Regions from separate parts of the Citrobacter sp. RHB25-C09 genome, predicted to be linked through region 2. Evidence: predicted binding sites of a transcription regulator. Region 2 holds the regulator's gene; each other region holds the start of a gene.
What was found. The regulator LexA, encoded in region 2, represses DNA repair genes until DNA is damaged. The targets are predictions, from matches to a motif close to TNCTGTATGTACATACAGNA.

Region 1 (7,336 bases), 1.9 Mb from region 2:
GGTCAAAACAGGTCACCACAAAACTTTTCGTTCCTGTTGGCACATCGTCCCAGGTCAGATGCGGAGAGATGTTATCCCCGTCATAACCCATCCCGTTGAACACATGGCGATTCGGGAGTTTTTCTCCGTCGCGCAGATCGTTGCTGATTAGTTTCATGCTCTCTCCTTAAGACTCAGCAAAAAAGTGTAGCCAGGAACCTTTTACCTTACCCCCGATTAAAGGATAAAAAATGTGTCATTACGCACAGCGTCGTTTACCGCCTGCGTCAGACGGCGCAACTGCTCCGGCTGAATAATATACGGCGGCATCAGATAGATAAGCTTACCAAAGGGGCGAACCCAGACCCCTTGCTCAACAAAGAACTTTTGCAGCGCCGCCATATTCACCAGGTGCGTTGTTTCCACCACGCCAATCGCGCCCAGCATGCGCACATCTGCCACCAAAGGTGAATTTTGGGCCGGGCTGAGTTCGGCGCGTAACTGGGTTTCAATGGCAGCCACCTGTTGCTGCCATTCCCCGGACTCGAGCAGAGACAAGCTGGCGCTTGCCACCGCACAGGCCAGCGGATTGCCCATAAACGTCGGACCGTGCATAAAGCACCCGGCCTCGCCGTTGCTGATGGTTTCTGCGACTTCACGGGTTGTCAGGGTGGCAGAAAGCGTCATAGTGCCGCCAGTTAACGCTTTACCCAGACACAAAATGTCCGGCGCGATCCCGGCATGCTCACAGGCAAACAGTTTGCCGGTGCGACCAAAACCGGTGGCGATCTCATCGGCAATCAGCAGAATGCCTTCACGATCGCACATTTTGCGGATGCGCTTCAGCCATTCCGGATGATAGATACGCATGCCGCCTGCGCCCTGGACGATGGGTTCAAGGATCACCGCCGCAATCTCATGACGATGTGCCGCCATCAGCCGGGCAAAAGCCACCATATCGCGTTCATCCCATTCACCGTCCATACGGCTTTGCGGCGCAGGTGCAAACAGGTTTTCCGGCAGGTAGCCTTTCCACAAACTGTGCATGGAGTTGTCGGGGTCACAGACCGACATTGCGCCGAAGGTATCCCCATGATAGCCGTTGCGGAACGTCAGGAAGCGCTGACGGGATTCGCCTTTCGCCTGCCAGTACTGAAGCGCCATTTTCATCGCCACTTCCACCGCGACAGAACCGGAGTCAGCGAGAAACACGCACTCCAGAGGCTCGGGCGTCATGGCGACCAGTTGTCGGCACAGGCTGACCGCTGGAGCATGAGTGATTCCGCCGAACATCACATGCGACATCGCGTCAATCTGCGTTTTCATCGCTGCATTGAGCTGTGGGTGATTGTAGCCGTGGATCGCCGCCCACCATGATGACATGCCGTCAATCAGGCGTTCGCCGCTGGATAAGATCAGCTCGCAGCCTTCTGCACGTTCAACGGGGTACACCGGCAGCGGCGAGGTCATGGAGGTGTAAGGGTGCCAGATGTGGCCCCGATCGAAGGCGAGATCGTCCGTTGTCATAATCGACTTGTAAACCAAATTAAAAACAATTAGGTTTACAAGTCTACACCGTTCTCACAACAAAACGTATAAAATTATGACGCACTCTTCTCGCTGGACACTGTCGCAAGTCACCGAATTATTTGAAAAACCACTGCTCGAACTGCTGTTCGAAGCGCAGCAAATTCACCGTCAGCACTTCGATCCTCGTCAGGTTCAGGTCAGTACGTTGCTGTCAATAAAAACCGGGGCCTGCCCGGAAGACTGTAAATACTGCCCGCAAAGTTCACGTTATAAAACCGGGCTGGAAGCCGAGCGCCTGATGGAAGTGGAGCAGGTGCTGGAGTCGGCGCGTAAAGCGAAAAATGCCGGTTCCACCCGTTTCTGCATGGGCGCGGCGTGGAAGAACCCGCATGAGCGCGATATGCCGTATCTTGAGCAGATGGTCCAGGGCGTGAAAGCCATGGGACTGGAGGCCTGCATGACGCTCGGCACGCTGAATGAATCGCAGGCGCAGCGTCTGGCCCATGCGGGGCTGGATTACTACAACCATAACCTCGACACCTCGCCGGAGTTCTACGGCAATATCATTACCACCCGCACCTATCAGGAGCGTCTCGACACCCTCGACACCGTGCGCGACGCCGGGATTAAAGTCTGTTCCGGTGGTATTGTCGGTCTGGGGGAAACGGTGAAAGACCGCGCCGGGCTGCTGCTGCAACTGGCGAACCTGCCCACCCCGCCGGAAAGCGTGCCGATCAACATGCTGGTGAAAGTGAAAGGCACGCCGCTGGCGGATAACGACGATGTCGATGCCTTTGATTTTATCCGCACCATTGCCGTGGCGCGCATCATGATGCCGACCTCTTACGTGCGTCTCTCCGCCGGACGTGAGCAGATGAACGAGCAAACCCAGGCCATGTGCTTTATGGCCGGGGCGAACTCCATCTTCTACGGCTGTAAGCTGCTGACCACGCCGAACCCGGAAGAGGACAAAGATCTCCAGTTGTTCCATAAGCTGGGGCTGAACCCGCAGCAGACCGCGGTGCTCGCCGGGGATAACGAACAGCAGCAGCGTCTGGAGCAGGCGCTGATGACACCGGATACTGACGATTATTACAACGCGGCAGCCGTATGAACTGGCAGCAAAAAATCGACGATGCGCTGACGGCGCGTCGTTCGGCTGACGCCCTTCGCCGCCGTCACGCGGTAGAGCAGGGGGCTGGCCGCTGGTTATTGGCTGACGGCCAGCGCTATCTGAATTTCTCCAGCAATGATTATCTGGGCTTAAGCCATCATCCGCAGCTTGTCCGCGCCTGGCAACAGGGGGCAGCGCGTTTTGGCGTGGGAAGCGGCGGCTCTGGTCACGTTAGTGGCTACTCCGTTGCCCACCAGCAGCTTGAAGAAGCGTTAGCCGACTGGCTGGGGTACCCTCGTGCACTGTTGTTCATCTCAGGCTTTGCTGCCAATCAGGCGGTGATTACCGCATTGATGGCGAAAGACGACCGGATTGTCGCCGACCGGCTGAGCCACGCCTCGCTGCTGGAAGCGGCGAACCTCAGTCCGGCCCAGCTTCGCCGCTTTAGTCATAACGATACCGAACACCTGGCACGGCTGTTAGAGGCCCCCTGTCCGGGGCAGCAACTGGTGGTCACCGAAGGGGTATTCAGCATGGACGGCGACAGCGCACCGCTGGCGGCCATTCAGCAGACCGCACATGCACACAAGGCCTGGATGATGGTCGATGATGCGCACGGAATTGGCGTAAGTGGTGAACAAGGGCGCGGAAGCTGCTGGCAGCAGCAGGTGCAGCCGGAATTGCTGGTGGTGACCTTTGGCAAAGGCTTTGGCATTAGCGGTGCCGCCATTTTGTGCTCAGAAAGCGTTGCCGATTATCTGCTGCAGTTTGCCCGCCATTTGATTTACAGCACCAGTATGCCGCCCGCGCAGGCACAGGCGTTACGTGCTGCTGTTACGGTCATCCGCAGTCAGGAAGGGGATGAGCGCAGAGAGAAACTGGCCTCGCTGATCGCGCGCTTTCGCGCAGGGATAGGTGGCGCAAACTTCATGCTTGCCGACTCGCACAGCGCCATCCAACCGTTGATTGTGGGAGATAACGTCCGTGTGCTTCGGTTGGCGGAAACCTTGCGCGACAAGGGATGTTGGGTCACGGCGATTCGTCCTCCTACGGTACCCGTCGGCACGGCTCGTCTGCGTCTGACCCTGACTCAGGCGCATGAGCCAGAAGATATTGATCGCCTGCTGGAGGTGCTGCATGGCGCAGGTGAATAAGCAGGCCGTCGCAGCGGCATTTGGTCGCGCGGCTACGCACTACGAACAGCACGCTACGCTGCAGCGGCTGAGTGCGGACGTGCTGCTGGCACAACTGCCGACGCGAGGATTTGAACAGGTGCTGGATGCCGGCTGCGGACCGGGACGGCTGAGTCGTTACTGGCGCGAGCGGGGAAGTCAAGTGACCGCGCTGGATCTCTCAGTGCAAATGCTGGACGAGGCGCGTCGGCAGAATACGGCGCATCACTATCTTGCCGGTGATATCGAGTCGCTGCCACTCGCAACCGCCACCTTCGATCTGGTCTGGAGCAATCTGGCGGTGCAGTGGTGCGACAATCTGCATGGCGCACTCCACGAACTGTGTCGGGTGGTACGTCCCGGCGGCGTGGTGGCTTTTACCACGCTGGCACAGGGATCGTTGCCGGAGCTTCATCAGGCCTGGCGAGCCGTGGATGACCGGGTTCACGCCAATCGCTTTTTGCCTCATCAAACGCTGCGTGAGGCGATGCGCGGCTGGCGAGGCCATCATCAACTTTTCACCCTGACGCTGGCATTTGATGACGCCCTGAGCGCTATGCGTTCACTAAAAGGGATCGGCGCGACGCATCTGCACGAAGGTCGCGAACAGCGCGTGCTGACCCGCTCACAGCTTCAGCAATTGCAGTTGGCCTGGCCGCAGGCGCAGGGGAAATATCCATTGACCTATCATCTTTTCGCAGGAGTGATTAACTGTGACTGAACGTTATTTTGTCACCGGTACCGACACTGAAGTCGGAAAAACGATCGCCAGTTGTGCGCTGCTTCAGGCGGCGGGAATGCTGGGCTACCGAACGGCGGGCTACAAGCCGGTTGCCTCGGGTAGTGAAATGACGGCACTGGGGTTGCGTAACAGCGATGCGCTCGCGCTCCAGCGTAACAGCAGCCTGGCGCTGGAGTATCAGACGGTAAACCCTTATACCTTCGCAGAACCCACGTCGCCGCATATTATCAGCGCTGACGAGGGCATCAGGATTCAGAGCACTGTGATGTCGGCGGGCTTGCGGGAGCTGGAAACGCAGGCGGATTGGGTACTGGTGGAAGGGGCGGGAGGCTGGTTTACACCGCTTACCGATGACTTCACCTTCGCTGACTGGGTACAGACGGAACAGTTACCGGTGATTCTGGTGGTGGGGGTGAAGCTGGGCTGTATCAATCATGCAATGTTAACGGCGCAGGCGGTGCAGCAGGCAGGGCTTCAGCTTGCGGGTTGGGTGGCCAACGATGTCACTGAGCCGGGAAAACGGCATCAGGAATATATGGCCACGCTAACGAGGGTAATTCCCGCGCCGTTGTTGGGGGAAATTCCCTGGCTTTCGACTGACGCAGAAAACGCCAAAACAGGACATTATCTGGATCTTAATAATTTAAGGAGGAACTAAAAAGATGAAATTGCGAGCAAGATCTCGCCGCGTTTGAGCGTTTCTTAAGCGGTTAAAAATCAAAATATCGACATATTTTTTTTTATAAGCGTTCTGCCGCTTCGTTGGGCAAAATTGCCAGGCGGCAGGCCATCGGGGCTGGAAGCAGTTATCCACTATTCCTGTGGATAACCTTGTGCATTAGGGCTAGAAAACCCTGAGCAAGCGAGAGATTACGCGGCCTGCGGTGGAATTGGTGTTAAAGGCGTCTTTATAAAATAAGTCTTCAAAAACAAACCATTAAATAAAAGCAATGGCTATGTAAGTCCGCTGATTAAAAGTCATAAAACTTTCATAACACGTCTTGACAATGTTGCCGAAGAGATTGGTCTGGGGATAACCGTTGTCGCTGGTGAATTATCTTGCCAGCGGTGAAATTTTGGACTGCAATGGTGTGATTCAGAGAGGCGTAACAGAAATATTCCGCCGTGTTACTGTTTTTTCATCCAGTATATTTTACTGGCAAAATTATCCTCTGAGAGTAAAATTACACTCCTGCCCGCCCATTCCTTCAGGTAGCTGCATATGAGTAAACCGTTCAAACTGAATTCCGCATTTAAACCTTCTGGCGATCAGCCCGAGGCAATTCGCCGTCTGGAAGAAGGACTGGAGGATGGTCTGGCGCATCAAACGCTTCTGGGTGTGACGGGCTCCGGTAAAACGTTCACCATTGCGAACGTGATTGCAGATCTGCAACGCCCGACGATGGTGTTGGCCCCCAACAAAACGCTGGCGGCGCAGCTTTACGGCGAAATGAAGGAGTTTTTTCCGGATAACGCCGTCGAGTATTTTGTCTCTTACTACGACTACTACCAGCCGGAAGCCTACGTTCCCAGTTCGGACACGTTCATAGAAAAAGATGCCTCGGTGAACGAACACATAGAGCAGATGCGTCTGTCAGCGACCAAAGCGCTGCTGGAGCGTCGCGACGTGGTGGTCGTGGCCTCGGTTTCGGCGATCTACGGTCTGGGCGACCCGGATTTATACCTGAAGATGATGTTGCACCTGACGGTGGGCATGATTATTGACCAGCGCGCGATCCTGCGCCGGCTGGCGGAACTGCAATATACCCGTAACGATCAGGCCTTCCAGCGCGGGACCTTCCGCGTGCGTGGCGAGGTGATCGATGTCTTCCCGGCGGAATCTGACGATATTGCCTTACGCATTGAGTTGTTTGACGAGGAGGTTGAGCGCCTGTCGCTATTTGACCCGCTTACCGGGCAGCTTGAGGCGTCGATTTCACGCTACACCATCTACCCTAAGACCCACTATGTCACGCCGCGTGAGCGCATTGTGCAGGCGATGGAAGAGATCAAAGTGGAGTTGGCCGAACGGCGTAAGGTGCTGCTGGCGAATGATAAGCTGCTGGAAGAACAGCGCTTAAGCCAGCGTACCCAGTTTGATCTGGAGATGATGAACGAACTTGGTTACTGCTCAGGTATCGAAAACTATTCGCGCTATCTGTCAGGACGTGGGCCGGGCGAGCCACCGCCGACGCTGTTTGACTATCTGCCCGCCGACGGACTACTGGTTGTGGACGAGTCCCACGTCACGATCCCGCAAATCGGCGGGATGTATCGGGGTGACCGGGCACGTAAAGAGACGCTGGTGGAATACGGCTTCCGTCTGCCGTCGGCGCTGGATAACCGTCCGCTGAAATTTGAAGAATTTGAAGCGCTGGCACCGCAGACGATCTTTGTCTCTGCAACGCCAGGTAACTATGAGCTGGAGAAATCCGGCGGTGATGTTGTTGATCAGGTGGTGCGTCCAACGGGGCTATTGGATCCGCTGATCGAAGTGCGTCCGGTAGCGACCCAGGTGGACGATCTGCTTTCTGAGATCCGCATGCGCGCGGCGATTAACGAGCGTGTTCTGGTGACGACGTTGACGAAGCGTATGGCGGAAGATCTGACCGAGTACCTGGAAGAGCACGGCGAGCGGGTGCGTTATTTGCACTCGGACATCGACACTGTCGAACGTATGGAGATCATTCGCGACCTGCGTCTGGGCGAGTTCGATGTGCTAGTGGGTATCAACCTGTTGCGAGAAGGGCTCGATATGCCGGAGGTGTCGCTGGTGGCGATTCTTGATGCCGACAAAGA
Region 2 (7,336 bases):
TCACGCAGGGTCAGGACCAGTGAACTGAAGACCGCCTTATCGAAGAACTCCGGCGCGTTGATGCCGTGCAGCACGGACAGACGCTGCGCTACGGTGCGGCTTTCTTTCTCCAGCGTACCACGGTTGATTGACGGGTTCGCACTCAGCAGCCAGAAGGTAATGGCGTAACGCTGTAGCGTTTCGCGCGCCCCTGCCGCCAGCAGTTGCAGCGTGCGAGAATGCGCAGGGTTAATGTGCAGTTCGTCATTCTGAACGGAGATGAGTCCCTGGCGCTGCATCTCTTCGACCAGTGCATCAATAACGCCCGTCAACGCTTCGCGTTCCCAACGCAGGAACAGCTCCGCTTTCAGCATCGGATACAGTACTTCAACATGCTGCTGTAGCGCCGCGCGTGAAATATGGCGATGCTGGGTAATAATTGCCGCCATCAGCGAAGGCAGAACCAGCATGTGGGCAATGTTATTGCGATAGTAGGTCATGAGAACCGCCTGCTCGCGCGGCAGGATGATAATATCGCCAATGGTGTCTTTCTCGACTTCGAACTTGTTCATCTGCAACGCGTGATCGATGAGATCGCTGGCGCTGACGGATGGCACCGTCGAGTCAGGGGAGTACGGTACATTGCGCATCAAATCCAGATAACAGTTGAGTTGTTCTGTTAGCTGTTCACGGGTCAGCGAGCGCTGACGGGACGCCAGCAGTGCGGTACAGCACAGGTTCATGGCGTTAGCCGCACCAGCGTTGTTAATCCGCACCATGAGCTCTTCAGCGATGCCGTTCACCGTTGGCGTCAGCCAGGCAGGACGCACGGCTTCGATTGGATCGATCGACTCGCGCCATTCTGGAACGTGATGATTCAGGTATGTCATCAGCGGCATCGGTTCGCCGAAGTTAACATAGCCCTGACCCAGATTACGCAGCTTGCTCAGGCCGCGCAGCATCTGTGGCAGACTTTCTTTCTCTTTGGTCGCGCCACGCAGCTCTTTCGCATAGGTCCCCACTTCCATGACGTGCTCATAGCCGATGTAAATCGGCACAAGCGTGATCGGACGGGTGCCGCCGCGCAGCATGGCCTGGATGGTCATCGACAGGGTACCGGTTTTCGGATCCAGCAGACGGCCAGTACGTGAGCGTCCGCCCTCAACGAAGTATTCCACCGAATAACCACGGCTGAACAGTTCGCCCAGATACTCGCGGAAGACGGTGGAATAGAGCTTGTTGCCCTTAAAGGTACGGCGAATAAAGAACGCCCCCAGGCGGCGGAAGATCGGCCCGGCTGGCCAGAAGTTCAGGTTAATCCCGGCTGCAATGTGCGGGGGAACCAGACCCTGGTGATACAGGACGTAGGAGAGCAGCAGATAGTCCATATGGCTGCGGTGACACGGCACATAGACAATCTCGTGCCCGTCATGCGCCAGCTGGCGAACGCGCTCGGCGTTGTGGACGTTAATCCCCTGATACAGCCGGTTCCAGGTAAAGCCCAGAATACGGTCGGTCAGGCGAATCATCTCGTAAGAGAAGTTGGCGGCAATTTCTTCCATCAGCGCGATCGCGTTCTGCTGCGCTTTTTCGTGGGAGATTTTCTTACTGCGCGCTTCGTCTTCGACCGCGCGGGCAATCGCCTTCGAAGCTAGCAGTTTATTAAACAGATCCTGACGCGCAGGCAAACGCGGCCCCACGGCGGCCAGACGCTGACGGGCGAAGTGCATTCGCGCCACGCGAGCCAGTTTTTGAGCAATAATTTTATCGGTGCCGTGCTCGTCAGCCATACGGCGCAGCGAGACGGAAGGTGAGAAGCGCACAAAGCTGTCGCGACCCAGCCAGGAGACGGCAAAGAATTTTTGAATGCCGTTGAGCATGCGTAAAGGCGGGTTCACTTCCCCTTTTTCACGCCCGGGCGCGCGGCCAAACATCACCGATACTGGCACCATTTGCACATCCAGACTCGGATTGCTGCGGTGCAGGTCGAGATAGTTATGGAACAGCTTAATGGACTCTTCTTTCGGCGTGTAATAGGTAAAGACACGCGGTCCGCCGTGAATGAACACATAGCGCGGCAGCTGAGTGCCGTCGATCTCCAGCGGTTCTAATGGGTCGGGGAGGTCGTGCGCCAAACACTGAGCGCGCAGTGTCAACAAGTCCGCTTTGGAGTTGTACGGTAAAACGTACATAATGGGACGAGAGGTATCGAGCCCTAACTCCGGGGCAGGATCTGCCGGAATAGACTTGCTTTTTACCAGCACGCTTAATGGTAAATTCAGGATTTTATAGTAAATTCGTGGCCAGCCGGACATAAACGATGTAAAGCCTCTGGTTAATAGTGCAAATGCGCTGCAAGGATATCAGAAAGTCATGTGAATTTCTGTTGTATCCCGTCATACTTCGCGCCGCGTTGCATTAACTCAAAACATTTGAGTTAACAGGACAATGACATTGACGCCAATAATGCAAAAAGGTTCTTTTGATGGCCAATAATACCACTGGATTCACCCGAATTATCAAAGCTGCTGGCTATTCCTGGAAAGGTTTTCGCGCCGCATGGATTAACGAGGCCGCATTCCGTCAGGAAAGTCTCGCGGTCCTGGTTGCCGTGATCGTCGCCTGCTGGCTGGATGTGGATGCCATAACGCGCGTTCTGTTGATCGGCTCCGTCATGCTGGTGATGGTTGTTGAAATTCTTAACAGCGCCATTGAAGCGGTCGTTGACCGTATCGGCTCCGACTATCATGAACTCTCTGGTCGCGCGAAAGATATGGGGTCGGCAGCGGTGCTGCTCTCTATCATCATAGCGCTGATAACCTGGGGTATCCTGCTATGGTCGAATTTTCGTTAAGGATTTTTACGAGCGCGATTCCATAACGCTATAAATCTCCTGTTTAATGTGCAGTTTGTGGTTCCAAAATCGCCTTTAGCTGTATATACTCACAGCATAACTGTATATACACCCAGGGGGCGGAATGAAAGCGTTAACGGCCAGGCAACAAGAGGTGTTTGATCTCATTCGGGATCACATCAGCCAGACAGGCATGCCACCGACGCGTGCGGAAATCGCGCAGCGTTTGGGGTTCCGTTCCCCAAACGCGGCTGAAGAACATCTGAAGGCGCTGGCGCGTAAAGGTGTCATTGAGATTGTATCCGGCGCTTCTCGCGGCATTCGTTTGCTGCATGAAGAAGAGGAAGGGTTACCGCTTGTCGGTCGCGTTGCGGCGGGGGAACCCCTGCTGGCGCAGCAGCACATCGAAGGCCATTATCAGGTCGATCCTTCTCTGTTTAAACCCAATGCCGATTTTCTGCTGCGCGTTAGCGGCATGTCAATGAAAGACATTGGTATTATGGACGGCGATCTGCTGGCCGTGCATAAAACCCAGGATGTGCGTAATGGTCAGGTCGTTGTCGCCCGTATCGACGACGAAGTGACGGTAAAACGTCTGAAAAAACAGGGCAATAAAGTCGAACTGTTGCCAGAAAACAGCGAATTTAAGCCTATCGTCGTGGATCTTCGTGAGCAGAGCTTTACCATCGAAGGTTTAGCCGTTGGCGTGATCCGCAACGGTGAGTGGCTGTAATACCTCACACTCGGATAAGGCGTTTGTGCCAACATCCGACACCGAGCCCGGTGGCGCTGTGCTTACCGGGCTTACGAAATGCGTTCAAAACCTAAACACTCCTGCTCAGGCTTCTCCTCATGCCGTTCTTTGCTCCTGCTGATAAAGCCCTCTGGCGTCTCGCCTTACCCATGATCTTCTCCAATATCACGGTTCCTCTGCTGGGACTGGTGGATACTGCGGTGATTGGTCACCTGGATAGCCCGGTTTATCTGGGTGGTGTGGCTGTGGGTGCAACAGCCACTAGCTTTCTGTTTATGCTGTTGCTCTTTTTACGCATGAGCACAACTGGGCTAACGGCACAGGCGTTTGGTGCGAAGAACCCACAGGCACTGGCGCGTGCGCTGGTACAACCGCTCATCCTTGCGCTGGGGGTGGGGGCATTAATTGCGCTTTTACGCACCCCGATAATCGATCTGGCGCTGCATATTGTTGGCGGCAGCGAAGCGGTGCTGGAACAGGCAAGACGCTTCCTGGCGATTCGCTGGTTAAGTGCGCCGGCGTCGCTGGCGAATCTGGTTCTGCTCGGCTGGCTGCTGGGCGTTCAGTATGCTCGCGCGCCGGTTATCCTGTTGATTGTCGGCAATATCCTGAACATTGTTCTCGATTTATGGCTGGTGATGGGTCTGCACATGAACGTGCAGGGCGCTGCGCTGGCGACGGTCATTGCGGAATACTCCACGTTAGTGATTGGGCTGCTGATGGTGCGAAAGGTACTTCATTTGCGCGGCATAACCGCGGCTATGTTAAAGCAGGCCTGGCGCGGCCATTTTCGGCGTCTGTTAGCGCTCAATCGCGACATTATGTTGCGTTCGCTGCTGCTGCAACTCTGCTTTGGCGCGATCACCGTACTGGGTGCCAGACTGGGGAGCGATATTATCGCTGTCAACGCGGTGCTGATGACGCTGCTGACCTTCACCGCCTACGCGCTGGACGGCTTCGCCTACGCCGTAGAGGCGCATTCCGGGCAAGCCTATGGCGCACGGGACGGCAGCCAGTTGCTGGATGTCTGGCGCGCCGCCTGTCGCCAGGCAGGTGTCGTCGCACTGCTGTTTTCGCTGGTCTATCTGCTCGCAGGTGAACAGATTATTGCTCTTCTGACGTCGCTGACTGAGATTCAAATATTGGCCGATCGCTACCTGATCTGGCAGGTGATCCTGCCGTTAGTGGGCGTCTGGTGCTATCTGCTCGACGGCATGTTTATTGGTGCGACACGCGCAGCAGAAATGCGTAACAGCATGGCGGTCGCGGCCAGTGGTTTTGCGTTAACTTTACTGGCACTTCCTCTGCTCGGGAACCACGGTTTGTGGCTGGCGTTAGCCGTTTTTCTGGCGCTACGCGGGCTCTCTTTAGCCTATATCTGGCGTCGACACTGGCGTAACGGAACCTGGTTTTCGGCAACGTAACGGTTAAAAATTCCGAATAATGATTTTAAGCCGAGATTCCTGACTACACTTATCATTACGTTCAGCAGAAAAAATAGCGAAGCTGGGCGGTTTACTCTCGCTATTCACAGCCTAACGAAGAGGACTTTATGATGAATAAAGATGAAGCCGGTGGTAACTGGAAACAATTCAAAGGTAAAGTGAAAGAGCAATGGGGCAAACTGACCGATGATGATATGACGGTCATTGAAGGTAAACGTGACCAACTGGTAGGTAAAATCCAGGAACGCTACGGTTATCAGAAGGATCAGGCGGAAAAAGAGGTCGGTGACTGGGAAACCCGTAACGACTACCGCTGGTAACCACTACGTTTGCCTGCGGATCCAGAAATGAATTCGCAATTGTTTGCACAGGGCGGCGCAAGGGTGCCGCCCACTTATTTAACGAGATTTCTTTTTCACCAGAATGGAATGATCGTGCTGACACTCGCCAGGGTGACGGCAAGCTTCGACTTCAACACACGCAGAACAGAGGCCATGCGCTTCAATCACATTGTGACGAAGGGCGAACCCCATCTTCGCGGCCAGCGTATGCATGATATCTTCCACCCCTTCCGCACACTCTTCCTTTACCCCACCGCAACGGTCACAGATAAACATCGCAGAGGTATGGGTTGGCTGATCGAACAGATAGCACATGACATAGCTGTTGGTGGATTCCACCTTATGCACAAAACCTTGTTCAAGCAGAAAATCCAGTGCGCGATAGACCGTTGGCGGCTTAGCCTGGGGCTCTGATTCACGCAGAAGATCGAGCAGATCGTAAGCGCTAATCGCGCCTTCCTGCAGGCTCATCAGGCGTAAAACTTCAAGGCGCTGTGGAGTCAGTCGCACATTGCGTTGCGCGCACAATTTTTCAGCTTGCGCTAACAGTTCTTGCGTTGTGGGCTTTTCCATGGGGCACCTTGGTTTGCGTAGGGTGATAAACCCTCACTTTATCATGTTATGCAGGAAACGCCGAGATCCAGCCAGAGTCGCCATTTCAGACGATATATCGCCTGCTAATCTTTGCGGACCTTACAAAGTCTTCTATACATATTGAGGTACATCACAAAAAGAGAACGCTTCAGTTGTCTTCAGCATGGGGCGAATAGCGCGGTTTTTAGTGTTTTTTTCACAGCAAAAGTTCTTCTCTGCTGCGTTGATACTGGCAGAGGTGTTTCTTCACCTGCAAATAAAAACGGGTCTACTGTGAATAAAAATTTTAACTTTTCGGTGGTGGCAGTCGCGGTTTCGTTCTTAGTGTCGCAACAGGCGAACGCGGCGAATACCTGGGCGGAAGCGCGCAACGACGCGATGGGCGGAACGGGCGTAGCTTCAGCACATTATGGTAGTGGTGTCCTCATCAACCCGGCTTTGCTGGCAAAAGCGAAGCCCGAGGACAGCATTACCGTCATCCTTCCCGCGGTTGGTGCGCAAATTACCGACAAGGATAATCTCCAGGATGAAATTGACGATATCAGTGACAAAATCGATTACTACGATGATGTTGTTGATAATCTGACCCCTGGTGACATTCTGCTTAACCCCGGCGGTGTTTTGAACCAGTTCCAGGGGGCGGCGCGCGATCTGGCCGACGAACTGGAATACCTGAAGGGTAAAACGGCACATGCCAACGCGGGGGCCGGACTTGCGGTCAGCATTCCCAACGATGTGTTATCCGTGGCGTTTGTTGCGAAAGGCTATGCGCACGGTCGCGTAAGCTCGTCCATTGATCAAGGGGATATCGATTATCTGCGCAGAATTGAAGGAAGCGATGCCTATGCGCTGGTTGAAGCGGGCCGGGCGGCGTTGCAGGGGTCGGATGAAATCACTAAACACCTGAATTCTACGGCCTCCGGGCGCGCGGCGATCGTTTCGGACTATGGTGTTGCAGTGGCGCGGCAGTTTGAGGTTGGCGATGTGCCGCTGTCGATTGGCGTGACGCCGAAGCTGCAAAAAACCTGGCTCTATAATTACACGACTTCCATCTATAACTACGACAGCAGTGACTGGAACAGTAGCCGCTATCGTAACGATGACACCGGTTTTAACGTAGACGCCGGGATTGCGGCGGATTTTGGCGAAAACTGGACGGTGGGCGTGAGTGGGCAAAACCTTATCTCGCGTGATATCGATACCAAATCGATTTACATCACCCACGGTTTAACCGGTGAAACGCGCGATTATAAAGATACTTATCAGATCCGCCCGCTGGTCACCGCAGGCGTCGCCTGGCATAACGACCTGGTAACGCTCACGGCAGATGGCGATTTAACGGAAACCAAAGGCTTTAAGAGCGAAGATA
Region 3 (7,336 bases), 250 kb from region 2:
AGGCTCGCTTTTTCAACCTTTTTCAGGCTGTCCTGAAACTCCTGGAGTTTAAGTTCCTGGGTCAGTTCATTCTGTACGGTTGTTGCAAGGGAACGCAAGGCGCGCACCCAGCCGGCAATCGTTTTGACTGCCACCGGGAGTCGCTGTGGCCCCAGCACAACGAGGCCGATAATGAACACCAGTAACAGTTCGCTAAAACCGATATCAAACACGAATTACACCTGCTCTTTATCGTGACTTTTCGCGTCTTCTTTTTTAGCATCTGCCGGTTTTTCAGCGATAGACTTAGCGGTAAAGTCAGCATCCTGGCTGGTTTTATCCTGTTTAGTGTCTTCATCGCTCATCGCTTTTTTGAAGCCTTTGATGGATGCGCCGAGATCGGAACCGATGGAGCCGAGTTTTTTGGTGCCAAACAACAGTACAACGATGACGGCAATGATCACCAACTGCCAAATACTGATACCACCCATACATGTTCCTCGTGATAGATGATGATTAAATTAATTAGATCACATTATACTTTACGCGACCCATTCAGAGCGATGAAAAAATCAGCGAGTTTTGCGCCAACCGACAATCCAGGCGACCAGCCCACCCGCCATTAACCAGCCAGGCATGAAGCCCCACTCTGGTCGATTAATCAGCAAAAATGTCCCGCTCAACAGTAACGTCGCACCAATTCCAAATAAGTAACGGGATTGGCCCTGACGTACATGGTTAGCCTGAAGCTCGCGCGCAATCTTATCAACGCTGTGCTGTAAATATTTGCCCTGGCGCAAACTGTCGTATACCAATTCAGGTAGTTCTGGCATTTTTTCGACCCAGAACGGGGCTTTTTCTTTAAATGCCCGTACCAAAGCCGGAATACCGACCTGATCTTTAATCCACGACTCAAGGAAGGGCTTCGCCGTTTTCCACAGATCTAACTGCGGATAGAGCTGCCGCCCCACACCTTCAACATACAGTAAGGTTTTCTGCAGGAGTACCAGTTGCGGTTGCACTTCCATGTTAAAGCGACGTGCAGTGTTGAACAGATTTAACAGCACGTGACCAAATGAAATTTCCGCCAACGGTTTTTCGAAGATAGGCTCACAGACGGTGCGAATGGCAAACTCAAACTCTTCCACGTTGGTATCCGGTGGCACCCAACCGGAATCGACGTGCAGTTCAGCAACTTTGCGATAATCGCGATTAAAGAAAGCGATGAAGTTTTCCGCCAGATAACGTTTGTCTTCTTTATTGAGGGAACCGACGATGCCGCAATCAATGCCGATGTATTTCGGGTTATCCGGATGTTCATAGCTGACAAAGATATTTCCCGGATGCATGTCAGCATGGAAGAAGCTGTCGCGGAATACTTGGGTGAAGAAAACCTGTACCCCACGCTCTGCCAACAGTTGCATGTTGGTGCCGTTCTTCTCAAGCGCCGCCACATCGGAAACAGGGATACCGTAAATGCGCTCCATCACCATCATATTCTCACTGCAATAGTCAGAATAGACCTCTGGGATGTAGAGCATGGGGCTGTCTTCAAAGTTTCGACGCAGTTGAATGGCGTTGGCCGACTCGCGCAGCAGATTCAGTTCATCTATGAGCGTCTTTTCATATTCCCGCACCACTTCCGTTGGTCGCAGACGGCGGCCATCCGGCAATAAGCGCGGCACCCAACGGGCGAGGCGATAGATCAGTTTCAGATCCGCTTTAATCACCGGCAGAATGTCCGGGCGAATCACTTTGATGACGACTTCTTTGCCAGTGGTTTTCAGCCTGGCCGTGTGAACCTGGGCAATCGATGCGGACGCCAGGGGCTGGATGTCAAAATCATCAAACCAGGCCTCAACGGGAAGTCCCCCCATTGCGGCTTCAATCTGTTCTTTTGCCTTTGCGCCATCGAATGGCGCGACTTTGTCCTGTAAAAGCGCAAGCTGATCGGCAATCTGCGGCGGAAAAAGGTCGCGACGAGTGGAGAGCATTTGACCAAACTTGATCCACACCGGCCCCAGCTCTTGCAGTGCCAGTCTCAGCCGCTCACCAAGCAGTTTTTCTTTATGCCGGTTCGGCATCCAGAACAGGCTGTAACGCCATAACCTCAGCGGCAGTGTGATCCGCATTTTGGGAATGAGCTCATCAAGTCCGTAGCTTAAAAAGGTGCGAATGATGAAATATAGGCGCCGTACTTCACCTGGCGTCATTGAGCCTCCAGTTTTTCCAGTCGCTTGCTCAGCGCATCAACAGCGCGTTCCACTGCCGCCGTTTCTTCCGCAAACCAGGCGACCTCAAGCGGTCCCGGAGCCATTCGCCACTCTTCAGTTATCGCTTCAGCGACGTAACGCTGCTGACGCTGGATCCCGTGACGAAGAAATTTGGCTCCGCCGCGCAGGACTTTGCCGATCCCCTCTGCGGCGATATCGCCAGTATAAGGGGCCAACAGTTCGGCGGGGTCGAATTCCGCCAGGTCAGCAAGCGCCACGAAATTCTGTACTACCTGTATGTCGCCCACCACTTCCAGTTCGCCACTGCGAATTAACGCAGCGAGCTGCTGGCGGTCACGCAATTTTGGCAGCACGCTGGCATGGGTAATGACGGTACAATCCGCCTCGTCCGCCCACTCGCCCAGTACGTCAACCTGACGCTCGCTGAATACCAGAATTAAAGAGGTCGAAAAGCCTTTTAGCTCCACACGTAGCACTTTGCCCAGCAGACGCGCACGCGCGGTTTTCAACGCGGGCGAGCGATACAGAAAAGTATTGAGCAGACTTTCCATTCCTGCGGTCACTAAGGGTTTAAAAGGCATCCCCGCTCTCCTGTCAGAACTTATAGCCGCGATGTAGCGCAACCACACCCGCAGTCAGGTTGTAATAGTCGACGCTTTCGAATCCGGCGTCCTGCATCATGGCTTTAAGGGTGTCCTGATCCGGATGCATACGGATGGATTCAGCCAGATAGCGATAGCTGTCGGCATCATTAGCGACCATCGAACCAATACGCGGCAGGATATGGAAAGAGTATGCGTCGTAGGCTTTGCTCAGCGGCTCAATAATTGGCTTAGAAAACTCAAGCACCAGCAGACGACCACCTGGCTTCAGTACGCGGAACATCGAACGCAGGGCTTTGTCTTTGTCCGTGACGTTACGCAGACCGAAGGAAATAGTGATGCAGTCAAAGGTGTTATCCGGGAAGGGCAGCGCTTCGGCATTCGCCTGGACGTATTCAACGTTGCCGATGACGCCAATATTGCGCAGCTTTTCACGGCCCATTTTGAGCATCGAGTCGTTAATGTCGGCCAGGACCACTTTGCCCGTTTCCCCCACCATGCGGGAGAATTTCGCCGTCAGGTCACCTGTACCACCGGCCAAATCAAGCACTGTCTGACCACGACGCACGCCGCTACAGTCAATGGTGAAGCGCTTCCACAAACGATGTATCCCGAAGGACATCAGATCATTCATGACATCATATTTTGATGCCACTGAATGAAAAACGTGGGCCACCATGTCCGCTTTTTGCTCTTTAGCAACGGTCTGAAAACCAAAGTGCGTCGTTTCTTGTGAATTATCCACCATCTCAGTGCCTGCTCATCAAAAAATTGTTCAAGAAGTGTAACAGATTGGGGCGCAATGCCCTACCCTTCTGCCCGGTCCGCTAACTCCAGACGACTTAAAGTGATTGCTGCTTTATCTCGTCATCGTCGGGATAAGGCGTGTCATCCGCTTCTTCAGCGACCGATCGCAAACGATACTCTTCATCTTGCGATGTGGCGTGTTCCGCCAGTTCCGGATTAATCTCGCGTTTTATTTCTACGCCCAACCCGCGAAATGCTTCCGCCTGCGCCAGCACATTACCGCGCCCTGAAGAGAGTTTTTTCATTGCCTGACGATAGTTATCCTGCGCTTTGTCCAGGCTCTGTCCAATGGAGGACATATCGTCAACAAACAGTCGCAGCTTGTCGTAAAGCTTACTGGCACGATCGGCAATCTGCTGCGCATTGCGGCTTTGATGTTCGTAACGCCAGAGGTTAGCAATAGTACGCAACGCTACAAGCAGCGTCGTTGGGCTGACCAGCATTATATTATTTTTGAGCGCTTCGGTAATCAGTTCGGGTTGCCTGTCCAGCGCTAACAGAAATGCAGGCTCCACGGGAACGAACATCAGCACATAATCCAGCGTGCGTAAGCCCGGAAGCTGCTGATAATCCTTACGCCCCAATAAGCGAATGTGGTTACGCACCGACGCAATATGTTCCTGAAGCGCACTTTCACGGGTGTAATCATCTTCGGCATTAAAGTAACGTTCGTAGGCCACCAGCGTCATTTTGGCGTCGATCACCACATCTTTGCCCTGCGGCAACCGCACAATCACATCGGGCTGCATCCGCGAACGAACGTCATTTTCGAGGCTCACCTGCGTTTCGTATTCGTAACCTTCGCGCAGACCAGAAGCTTCCAGAACGCGAGTCAGCACCACCTCGCCCCAGTTGCCCTGGGTTTTGTTATCCCCTTTCAGCGCACGCGTCAGGTTAACGGCCTCCTGCGCCATTTGCGCATTAAGCTGTTGGAGATTGCGGATTTCGTGCGCCAGGGTATGACGCTCGCGCGCTTCCTGACCAAAGCTCTCCTGCACCTGGCGACGAAAGCCGTCTAACTGTTCACGTAGCGGCGTCAGCAAACCATTAAGGCTCTGCCGGTTTTGCTCATCAACCCGGCGATTACTTTGTTCAAATATCCGGTTAGCCAAGTTTTCAAATTGTTCGCTGAGGCGCTGCTCGCTGTTTATCATCTGGCGTATTTTCTCTTCCGCATGCTGCTGCGTTGCTTCCATCCGCGTTGTGACTTCACGCAGATCGGCTTCAAGGGAGGAGTTAATGCTGCGCAGATTGCGCAATTCGTTATTGAGCATTTCACACTCATCGCGCCAGTGGTCACTTTGAGCAAGCTGTTGTTTTGTCGCGCTTAATGCCGCCACCATCTCTTCGCGCTCGGCGAATTGTTCGGCTTTTTGTTGCGCATGCTGATAGCTGGCAATCAGCCAGCCAAGCGCAATGCCCACCAGTGCAATCACCGCATAAATGACGATTGAGATATCCAAAATGCCTCCCGACGCTACAACTCACCCGCACAACATAGAATTGTGCTGTATAAACGTCCAGTTTTAAAGGAATTTCCTGCGAGGCGCTACGCAAAAAATAAAGGCCGAACGTATCGGCCTTTTATCTCAGAGAGGAGGACTAGATCAGACGACGTGCCGCTTCCACCACGATTTTCACCGCATGGCTTTCGGTTTGCTTCATCGTTTCGGCGTTAGGGATCTCTTGTTGGGTACGATTAACGATAACGCCCGCAACCATCCCTGCGCGCAGACCCTGGCTTGCACACATGGTCAGCAGGGTGGCAGATTCCATTTCATAGTTCATTACGCCCATGGCCTGCCACTCTTCCATCGAACCTTTGAAACGGCTTACCACACGACCAGAGTAGGTATCGTAGCGCTCCTGGCCTGGGTAGAAGGTATCTGAAGAAGCGGTGACGCCAATATGCGTCGTCGCGCCAACGGATTTAGCGGCTTCAACCAGCGCTGTTGTACATTCGAAATCAGCTACCGCCGGGAATTCCATCGGAGCAAAATGCAGGCTCGCGCCATCCAGACGAACAGACGCTGTAGTAACCAAAACATCACCCACATTGATATGTGGCTGAATCGCCCCGGTAGTACCGATGCGCAGGAAGGTGCGAATGCCTAACTGCGCCAGTTCTTCAACCGCAATAGATGTTGACGGACCACCAATCCCGGTCGAGCAGACAATAATGGCCTTACCATCCAGTTCTGCACGCCAGGTCGTGAATTCGCGATGTGATGCCAGCTTAACCGGCTTATCCATCAGCGCGGCGATTTTTTCAACACGCTCCGGATCGCCAGGGACGATAGCCAGCGTAGCCCCTTGTAAATCGTTTTTAGTGAGGCCGAGATGAAAAACATCAGACTTAGACATATACAACTCCTCTGTGATTCGGTTTTTGTCAGAAGAAGCAAAGCGGTACTTTACCGAAGGTACTGAGATGTTTTCGTGACACTCATCACCATGACGATATTCGATTGCATTAATTTACCTTGAGATAGTGATTTAGATCACAATAAAGACCCGTCACTTTCTTTTTCTGCTTAACAATCGAACTGTCCAGGGCAGTGTGGTTTGATAAAGGCTGTCTATAGTTAACGTTGCGCTATTTTTTAAGGGTACGGAGAATACCATGACACTAACACAACAAACTGGCTTTGCACCTGCGGCCTCTCCCCTTGCCTCAACAACGGTTAATACCCCGGATGATACGATTGTCGCCGGCATGACGTCGATCCCTTCCCAGGGTGATGATATGCCAGCGTATCACGCCCGACCAAAGCAGAGCGATGGCCCGCTGCCAGTGGTCATTGTAGTGCAAGAAATTTTTGGCGTGCATGAACATATCCGCGATATTTGCCGTCGCCTGGCGCTGGAAGGGTATCTGGCTATCGCACCAGAACTCTATTTTCGCGAAGGCGATCCCAATGACTTCGCCGATATTCCGACGCTATTAAGCGGTCTGGTCGCCAAAGTGCCAGACTCTCAGGTGCTGGCCGATCTGGATCACGTCGCCAGTTGGGCCGCCCGAAACGGTGGCGATGCACATCGACTGATGATCACCGGCTTTTGCTGGGGCGGTCGGATTACCTGGCTGTATGCCGCGCATAATCCGCAATTAAAAGCAGCCGTTGCCTGGTATGGCAAGCTGGTTGGTGATAAGTCTCTGAATTCACCAAAACATCCTGTCGATGTGGCGACCGACCTGAATGCCCCGGTGTTGGGACTCTACGGTGGTCAGGATAACAGCATCACGCAGGATACTGTTGAAACCATGCGTCAGGCGCTGCGTGCCGCTAACGCCACAACGGAAATTATCGTCTACCCTGACGCCGGACACGCGTTTAATGCCGATTATCGTGCCAGCTATCACGAGGAATCTGCGAAAGACGGCTGGCAGAGAATGCTTGAATGGTTTGCCAGGTACGGTAGCAAGAAGTAAAAGGTGAAATGCCGGGCGGCGGCTTCGCCTCACCCGGCCTACATATTAACTCTGACGCAGGTTCTGCGCCGCTTGCACCATGTTCGCCAGCGCGGCGCGGGTTTCTGGCCAGCCGCGGGTTTTCAGGCCGCAATCCGGGTTTACCCACAGGCGCTGCGCCGGGATACGCTGTGCCGCTTTTTTCAGCAACGCTTCTATCCACTCCACGCTCGGAACGTTTGGCGAGTGAATGTCGTACACGCCCGGTCCAATTTCGTTCGGATAATCGAACTCTTCGAACG
Region 4 (7,336 bases), 260 kb from region 2:
GTCGTCGTCGGCCATGCAGGCAGGTTGAAGCGCGCACGCTGCGCCTCAGCACGTACCTCATAGGCGCTCTGGCGCTGGCTGTCCTGTGCCGTAATAGCCGCCAGACGTTTTTCAACCGCTGCGTTATGTACGCGGGTTGAGTGACGACGGGCCTGAATCGGCGCGCTCCATTGGGTAATCGCCGTTGTGTCGCCACTGTTCAGCGCATCGCGCAGCAGTGCCAGCTCTTCACATTTTTGTAAGGCAAAAGCGAACCAGCTCTTCACTTCTGCATCCAGGCGGGTTTCAACACTCAAATCAATGGGGCTGTGCAGAAGGGAACAGGACGACGCCACCCACAGAGCACGTTTTCCGACGATGTCTTTAATTTGGGTATATTTTTCCGTCAGATCGGCGCGCCAGACGTTACGTCCATTCACCAGACCGGCAGACAACAGCCAGTCAGCAGGCAGACGCTGGTGCAATTCCGCCACGTCGTCTTTACCGTGGACCAGGTCAACATGCAGACCCTGCACTGGCAAAGCGGTGATGGTGTTGAGGTTCGGCGTCACGCCTTCGAAGTAAGTGGTCAATAACAGTTTCACCTGACCGGCAAGCGCGTCATAAGCCACCTTAAAGGCGTTAAGCCATTCCTGCGGGAGTTCCAGTACCAGTGCAGGTTCATCAATTTGCACCCACTCAACGCCGCGTTTCGCCAGTTCAGCCAGCACCTGCTGATATACCGGCAGGATGTCGTTCAGCAGACTCAGGCGTTCGAACTGTTCGCCTTTTACTTTGCCCAGCCACAAGTATGTCACCGGCCCTAGCAGCACGGGTTTGATCTTATGGCCCAGGGCCAGCGCTTCGTCCACTTCATCCAGCAATTGAGTCCAGGTCAGTTTGAACTGCTGCCCCTTAACGAACTCCGGCACCATGTAGTGATAGTTAGTGTTAAACCACTTGGTCATTTCTGCCGCCGCCGCCGGCTCTCCGGTTGGCGCACGGCCACGACCAATGCGAAACAACGTATCGAGATCGACCGTGCCCTCATTGTTCTGATGACGAGCCGGCACATTACCTAACAGCAGACTGGTGGTCAGAACATGATCGTACCAGGCGAAATCCCCCACCGGCAGCAGGTCAATGCCCGCTTGTTTCTGCTGATCCCAGTGGCGTGCGCGCAGTTCACGCCCCACCGCCAGCAGTTCTTCACGTGTGGCGTTACCCGCCCAGTAGCTTTCTTGCGCTTTTTTCAGCTCGCGACGCAGGCCAACGCGAGGGAAACCGAGGGTGTGATTAATAATTGTCATATTTTCTTCCTCTAATTATTGGTAAATCCTTTGGATTTTGAATTTAGGGAAGGCGGCAAGTTTGCTCATCCTCGGGCGCTTACAAGTCGTAAGTGTCCGGGGTGAGTAAACGCAGCCAACGCATCATAAATTTAAAAGATGAAGGATTTTAGCCGTCTGGATGTTTACACATCCATAATTGACAGTTACTGTATATTCCTCAAGCGCAATTTGTTCATGCCGAAGTGAAGGACTTTCATGATCGAGATTAAACACCTGAAAACGCTCCAGGCGTTGCGGAATACCGGGTCGCTCGCCGCCGCTGCGGCGACATTGCATCAGACCCAATCCGCCCTGTCTCACCAGTTCAGCGATCTGGAACAGCGCCTTGGCTTTCGGTTATTTATTCGTAAAAGCCAACCGCTGCGCTTTACGCCACAGGGGGAGATCCTGTTACAACTGGCAGGCCAGGTGCTGCCACAGATTAGTCGTGCGCTACAGGCCTGTAACGAACCACAGCAAACGCGCCTGCGCATCGCCATTGAGTGCCATAGCTGTATTCAGTGGCTAACGCCAGCGCTGGAAAACTTCCGCGCTAAGTGGCCACAGGTGGAGATGGATTTTAAATCCGGCGTGACCTTTGATCCGCAACCAGCCCTGCAACAGGACGAACTGGATCTGGTAATGACGTCCGATATTCTTCCGCGCAGTGGGCTGCATTATTCGCCGATGTTTGATTTCGAGGTACGCCTGGTGCTGGCACCCGAACATCCGCTGGTGAGCAAAACCCAGATTGTGCCAGAAGATTTAGCCAGCGAAACGCTGCTGATTTACCCGGTGCAGCGCAGTCGACTGGATGTATGGCGACATTTCCTCCAGCCCGCCGGGATCAGTCCGTCGCTGAAAAGTGTGGACAATACTCTGCTGCTGATTCAGATGGTGGCGGCTAACATGGGCATCGCTGCGCTTCCGCACTGGGTAGTTGAAAGTTTTGAGCGCCAGGGCCTGGTCGTGACCAAAACCCTGGGCGAGGGATTATGGAGCCGTCTGTACGCCGCCGTGCGCGACGGCGAGCAGCGCCAGCCGGTGACGGAAGCGTTTATTCGCTCGGCACGCAATCACGCCTGCGATCACCTGCCGTTTGTGCGGAGCGCGGAGCGACCCAGCGCCGATGCACCCACAGCGAGGCCAGTATTACAATCGCGCCTGTAATGAAACTCGGCCAGTGAGGCTGCTGATGCCAGATCGCCAGGTTAACCAGCAGTCCTGCTGGTACATGCATGTTATTCATAATGCCTAGTGTACCGGCATCCACCTGGGTGGCACCGTAGTTCCACATGAAGTAACCAATCCCTGATGCCGCCACGCCGAGGAACACCAGGATGCTCCACTGAAGGGTCGTTTCCGGCATTTTCTGCGCATTACCCAGCGAAAACCAGGCCAGTACCGCCACCACAAATGCCCCCAGGTAAAACCAGGCAAAGGCGTTATGCTGGGGCATGGGACGCGTTTCCATCAGGCGCTTATAGCCCACCATCCCAATGGCAAAGCTGATATTGGAAAGTTGTACCAGCAGCAGACCCGTCCAGAAATGATCGGTCACCTGATCATAGCGAATAATCCCCGCGCCAATCACCGCCAGCAGGGCGCTAAACGCATAGCCCCAGCGCAGGCGACGTTTGCTCATGACATCGTAGATCAGCGTGATATAAAGCGGCGTCAGGACGGTAAACAGCAGCAGTTCTGACACCGTCAGATAGAGATAAGCATGGAAACTCAGCATATACATGATGCCAAGCTGCATCGCGCCGACCAGCATGTACAACCCAAGGGTTTTCAGGCTATGTCCACGAGCACGCAGGAAGGGCAGAAACACCAGTGTCGCCAGTCCAACACGAACCAGCACGGCAAAATAGCTATCAACGTGCCCGGCAAGGTATTCGCCAAACAGGCTAAAGGAGAAGGCCCACAGAATCGTGGTAATAATGAGTAATGCCACAATGGATATCTCAGAGAACAAGGAGTATCCATTGTAGCGGAGAGTACAGTTGACGACTGATTAAATATTAACCATTCATCTTAGCGTAAATAGAGATCGCGCAGATAGTGCGGCACTGCGTCGTCGGCGTTGATGCCGATAACGTCCAGGTCAGGAAACCGATCCTTCAGGCGCTGGTGTGCGTTGCCCATGATGCAACCTTTACCCGCCATGGAGAGCATTTCAGCGTCGTTCATGCCGTCGCCGAACGCGATGCAATCCTTGAGGCTATAGCCCATGGCTTTCGCGACGGCTTCCAGTGCATGGCCTTTCGACACCCCGCCCGCCATGACTTCCAGGCAGGACAGCGTGGAGAAACTGACGTTCACGCGATCGCCCCAACGCGCATTAATCGCCTGCTCCAGCGGCAACAGCGTTTCATGAGATTCACAGGTGAAGAACACTTTGCTGACGCCTTCCGGCTCAAGTAATGCCGGTTCGAAGAGCGAATAGTTAAATACGGCTTCTTTAAAGAAACGCATCTCATCCGGACGATGGCGGTTCATAAACCATTCGTCATCACGATAGACGTTGGTCACGATCTCCGGGTGTGCATTCACCATCCCAAACAGGTCGCTGGCAATATCGCGATCCAGGTTGTGGGTAAACACCAGATTTCCGTCCATATCATGCACACGCGCCCCGTTGGAGGTGATCATGTATGACTTAATCTCCAGGTTATCGCGAATTTGTCCTACATCGACGTGGTGACGTCCGGTCGCAAACACGAAGTTAACACCACGAGCGGTCAACAGTTTCAGTGTCTCTTTCGCGTAAGGAGATAAGGTATGGTCGGGAGAAAGCAGTGTGCCATCTAAATCAGACGCAACAACCTGATACATATAAAAATCAACCTCTAAGCAAAGCGGTTTCCGCTGATGAGTTATGCTTGTCGAAAAAATCAACAATAGCGTTAAGCGCGACTGAGCGCATGGCGTCCTTTTCGAAAAGGATCTCATGGTACGCGCCTTTTATGACAAGCGGTTGGCCTCCTTCTACAGGATGGCCCGCCGCGGCGCGGAGTTCACAAAATCGATCGTGCATGCGGTTATCCACCACACGCTCTTCTTCTGCCTGAATTAACAGGGTGGGCGTGGCATCATCACCCGCGCCAGCTAAAACCTGCTCGGCTGCGAGAATACCCTCACGTACCCAATGGTAAGTCGGGCCACCGACTCGCAGTTGGGGTTCATCGGCATAAAAACGCAGATTACGCCGATACCGCTGCCGACTGTGGGTTAACAAATTCATGCCAAACGGCAGCGCTCGCCAGCGCCCGGTGCCAATGGCATAACCTTCCCGGATACGCTGATGCCCTTCGGCCCAGTCAAGAATATGGCGCACCATCCAGTCCGGCAGACGCATCACAATACCAAACATTGGCGCGCAGAGCGCAATGGCATCGCACTGATGCGGATGACGCTGCAGGAACAGTGTGGCGATCGCGCCGCCCATTGAATGCGCCAGAATGTAGCGCTTACGCCACGGTCCAGGCTGGACTTCCTGCTCCCAGAATGCGGTGAGATCATCAACATAGTCGTTGAAGTTGTCGACATGACCACGATGCGGATCCGATAACATGCGCCCGGACCGCCCCTGCCCTCGATGGTCAATAATGAGCACGTCAAAGCCCAGATGAAACAGGTCATACGCCAGCTCGGCGTACTTCACATAGCTTTCAATCCGACCAGGACAAATGACGACAACCCGATCGTTTTGCGCGGCGCGAAAACGAACGAAGCGCACCGGCACACTGCCCACGCCGGTAAATTCCGCCTCTTCCCGCTGACGCCAGAAATCGGTCAATGGCCCCATCGAAAACGCCGCAAACGCATTTTCTCTCGTTTCCCAGTCTTTTTGCTGCTGAAACATCAGGTATCCAGCCTCGTTTACCAGGTAAAATCGTTTTTTTGTCGTTGTCTGACACAACCGCATAACAGTAGCGTATTGTGGCATAAAAATAGACAACCAGGGAGTTTCTCATGTCCTTCGAATGATGGTTCGCCTACCTGCTGACAGCGATAATCTTAAGCCTTTCTCCGGGTTCAGGTGCCATTAACACCATGACTACCTCCATCAACCACGGATACCGGGGGGCGCTTGCTTCCATTGCCGGACTGCAAACGGGATTGGGAATTCATATCGTGCTGGTCGGCTTCGGTCTGGGAACGCTGTTTTCACGCTCAGTGCTCGCATTTGAAGTGCTGAAATGGGCCGGTGCCGCCTACCTGATTTGGCTTGGCATTCAGCAGTGGCGGGCGGCAGGCGCCATCGACCTGAATGCGGTGGCGAACACGCAGTCTCGTGGACGACTCTTTCAGCGGGCGGTCTTTGTTAACCTGACCAACCCAAAAAGCATTGTCTTTCTTGCGGCCCTGTTTCCCCAGTTTATTATGCCGAAAGAGCCGCTGCTCATGCAGTATCTCGTTCTCGGTGTCACCACTATTGTGGTCGATATCATCGTGATGATCGGGTACGCCACGCTGGCGCAGCGTATCGCGCTGTGGATAAAAGGGCCGAAGCAGATGAAAGCGTTGAACAAAGTGTTTGGTTCACTGTTTATGCTGGTGGGCGCGCTGCTGGCTTCGGCAAGGCATGCGTGATGTGAGTGCCGGAAGGCGGCTAACGCCTTATCCGGCCTACAGGTGGATGCAAACGTAGACCGGGCCTCCCGGCAAAGACACTTCAGGTAAATCAGCGCGAAATAATCAGGTGAATACCAAAACCGGCAAACAGCGCGCCGGCAAAGCCGTCGATCCACTTCGCCAGACGCTGGTAGCCACGCCGCATTTGCGGCAACGCGAACAGACTGGCCACCACGGTGAACCACGCGAAGGTTTCAATAACAATCAGCACGAAAATACCCCAGCGCGCAGCGGTGTCAACGTTATCCCCCACGAAAAGAGAAAACACCGAACCGAAATAGATAATCGCTTTCGGGTTTGCCAGATTCGTCAGCAGCCCTTTCAGGAAGCTTCGTCCGCTTTGTGCCAGCTCAACCTGTGGGACGGGCGCGGAAACAGCCTGTTTTTTTAATGCGCCGCGCAGCATCTGGTAACCCATCCAACACAGATACAGTCCACCACCCACCATAATAATGGTGTGCAGCCAGGCCATTTTTTCGATAATCAGATGCAGACCGAGCAGCGCGATCCCTGCCCAGACCATAACGCCGCAGGTAATACCCAACACGCCCATCATCGCTTCTTTGCGCGAGCGGCTGACGGCGGTTTGTGAAACGAAGAAGAAGTCCGGACCCGGACTTATCAGCGCCAAAATATGCACCGTCGCCACGGTAAGAAATAACATTAACATGATAGAAAGTACTCGCGGGGGAAACAGTTCAGTGAGTAACCATCCTGGCACTTTTTTGCCCGGCTGACTACTCTTCGTCGTCACCGTCGACATGCGCGCGAATCAGCGCCATAAACTCTTTGCCAAAGCGTTCCAGTTTCCGCATCCCGACACCGTTGACGCTGAGCATTTCGCTTGCCGAAACGGGCATCTGCTCCGCCATCTCAATAAGCGTTGCATCGTTAAAGACAACATACGGCGGGATGTTCTCTTCATCGGCAATGGCTTTACGCAGCTTACGCAATTTGGCAAACAGCTTGCGATCGTAATTGCCGCCAAAGGATTTTTGCATCACGCGCGGTTTCAGCGCAACAATACGCGGAACGGCGAGCTGGAGGGGGACATCACCACGCAGCACCGGACGTGCCGCGTCGGTCATTTGTAACGCCGAATGCTGGGCGATGTTCTGCGTTACCAGACCAAGGTGAATCATTTGACGGATCACACTCACCCAGTGTTCATGGCTTTTTTCGCGACCCATGCCGTAAACCTTCAGCTTGTCATGACCCAGCTCACGTATGCGCTGGTTGTTCGCACCGCGAATCACTTCAACAACATACCCCATACCAAAGCGCTGATTCACCCGGCCGATCGTTGAAAGCGCGATTTGCGCGTCGGTCAGACCGTCGTACTGTTTTGGTGGGTCGAGGCAAATATCGCAGTTGCCGCAAGGCTC

Region 1: a site for LexA is predicted at 5,667-5,686, ahead of uvrB (excinuclease ABC subunit UvrB). Genes of this name have one in related genera too.
Region 3: a site for LexA is predicted at 5,129-5,148, ahead of rmuC (DNA recombination protein RmuC). Genes of this name have one in related genera too.
Region 4: a site for LexA is predicted at 1,444-1,463, ahead of metR (HTH-type transcriptional regulator MetR). Genes of this name have one in related genera too.

The regions. Positions count from the first base shown of each region.
Region 1 covers NZ_CP057483.1:1,498,581-1,505,916, forward strand. Annotated here, with positions in the region: gene HVY19_RS06980 (kinase inhibitor) at 1-157, opposite strand, end outside; gene bioA (adenosylmethionine--8-amino-7-oxononanoate transaminase) at 217-1,506, opposite strand; gene bioB (biotin synthase BioB) at 1,583-2,623, shown strand; gene bioF (8-amino-7-oxononanoate synthase) at 2,620-3,777, shown strand; gene bioC (malonyl-ACP O-methyltransferase BioC) at 3,761-4,516, shown strand; gene bioD (dethiobiotin synthase) at 4,509-5,195, shown strand; gene uvrB (excinuclease ABC subunit UvrB) at 5,760-7,336, shown strand, end outside.
Region 2 covers NZ_CP057483.1:4,001,782-4,009,117, reverse strand. Annotated here, with positions in the region: gene plsB (glycerol-3-phosphate 1-O-acyltransferase PlsB) at 1-2,294, opposite strand, end outside; gene HVY19_RS18960 (diacylglycerol kinase) at 2,465-2,833, shown strand; gene lexA (transcriptional repressor LexA) at 2,958-3,566, shown strand; gene dinF (MATE family efflux transporter DinF) at 3,686-5,011, shown strand; gene HVY19_RS18945 (CsbD family protein) at 5,143-5,352, shown strand; gene zur (zinc uptake transcriptional repressor Zur) at 5,431-5,946, opposite strand; gene HVY19_RS18935 (conjugal transfer protein TraF) at 6,241-7,336, shown strand, end outside.
Region 3 covers NZ_CP057483.1:4,251,823-4,259,158, forward strand. Annotated here, with positions in the region: gene tatB (Sec-independent protein translocase protein TatB) at 1-212, opposite strand, end outside; gene tatA (Sec-independent protein translocase subunit TatA) at 216-470, opposite strand; gene ubiB (ubiquinone biosynthesis regulatory protein kinase UbiB) at 552-2,192, opposite strand; gene ubiJ (ubiquinone biosynthesis protein UbiJ) at 2,189-2,794, opposite strand; gene ubiE (bifunctional demethylmenaquinone methyltransferase/2-methoxy-6-polyprenyl-1,4-benzoquinol methylase UbiE) at 2,808-3,563, opposite strand; gene rmuC (DNA recombination protein RmuC) at 3,658-5,085, opposite strand; gene udp (uridine phosphorylase) at 5,225-5,986, opposite strand; gene HVY19_RS20090 (dienelactone hydrolase family protein) at 6,246-7,055, shown strand; gene metE (5-methyltetrahydropteroyltriglutamate--homocysteine S-methyltransferase) at 7,101-7,336, opposite strand, start outside.
Region 4 covers NZ_CP057483.1:4,259,896-4,267,231, forward strand. Annotated here, with positions in the region: gene metE (5-methyltetrahydropteroyltriglutamate--homocysteine S-methyltransferase) at 1-1,289, opposite strand, end outside; gene metR (HTH-type transcriptional regulator MetR) at 1,527-2,480, shown strand; gene HVY19_RS20105 (carboxylate/amino acid/amine transporter) at 2,368-3,267, opposite strand; gene yigL (sugar/pyridoxal phosphate phosphatase YigL) at 3,348-4,148, opposite strand; gene pldB (lysophospholipase L2) at 4,156-5,178, opposite strand; gene rhtB (homoserine/homoserine lactone efflux protein) at 5,316-5,909, shown strand; gene rhtC (threonine export protein RhtC) at 6,001-6,621, opposite strand; gene recQ (ATP-dependent DNA helicase RecQ) at 6,689-7,336, opposite strand, start outside.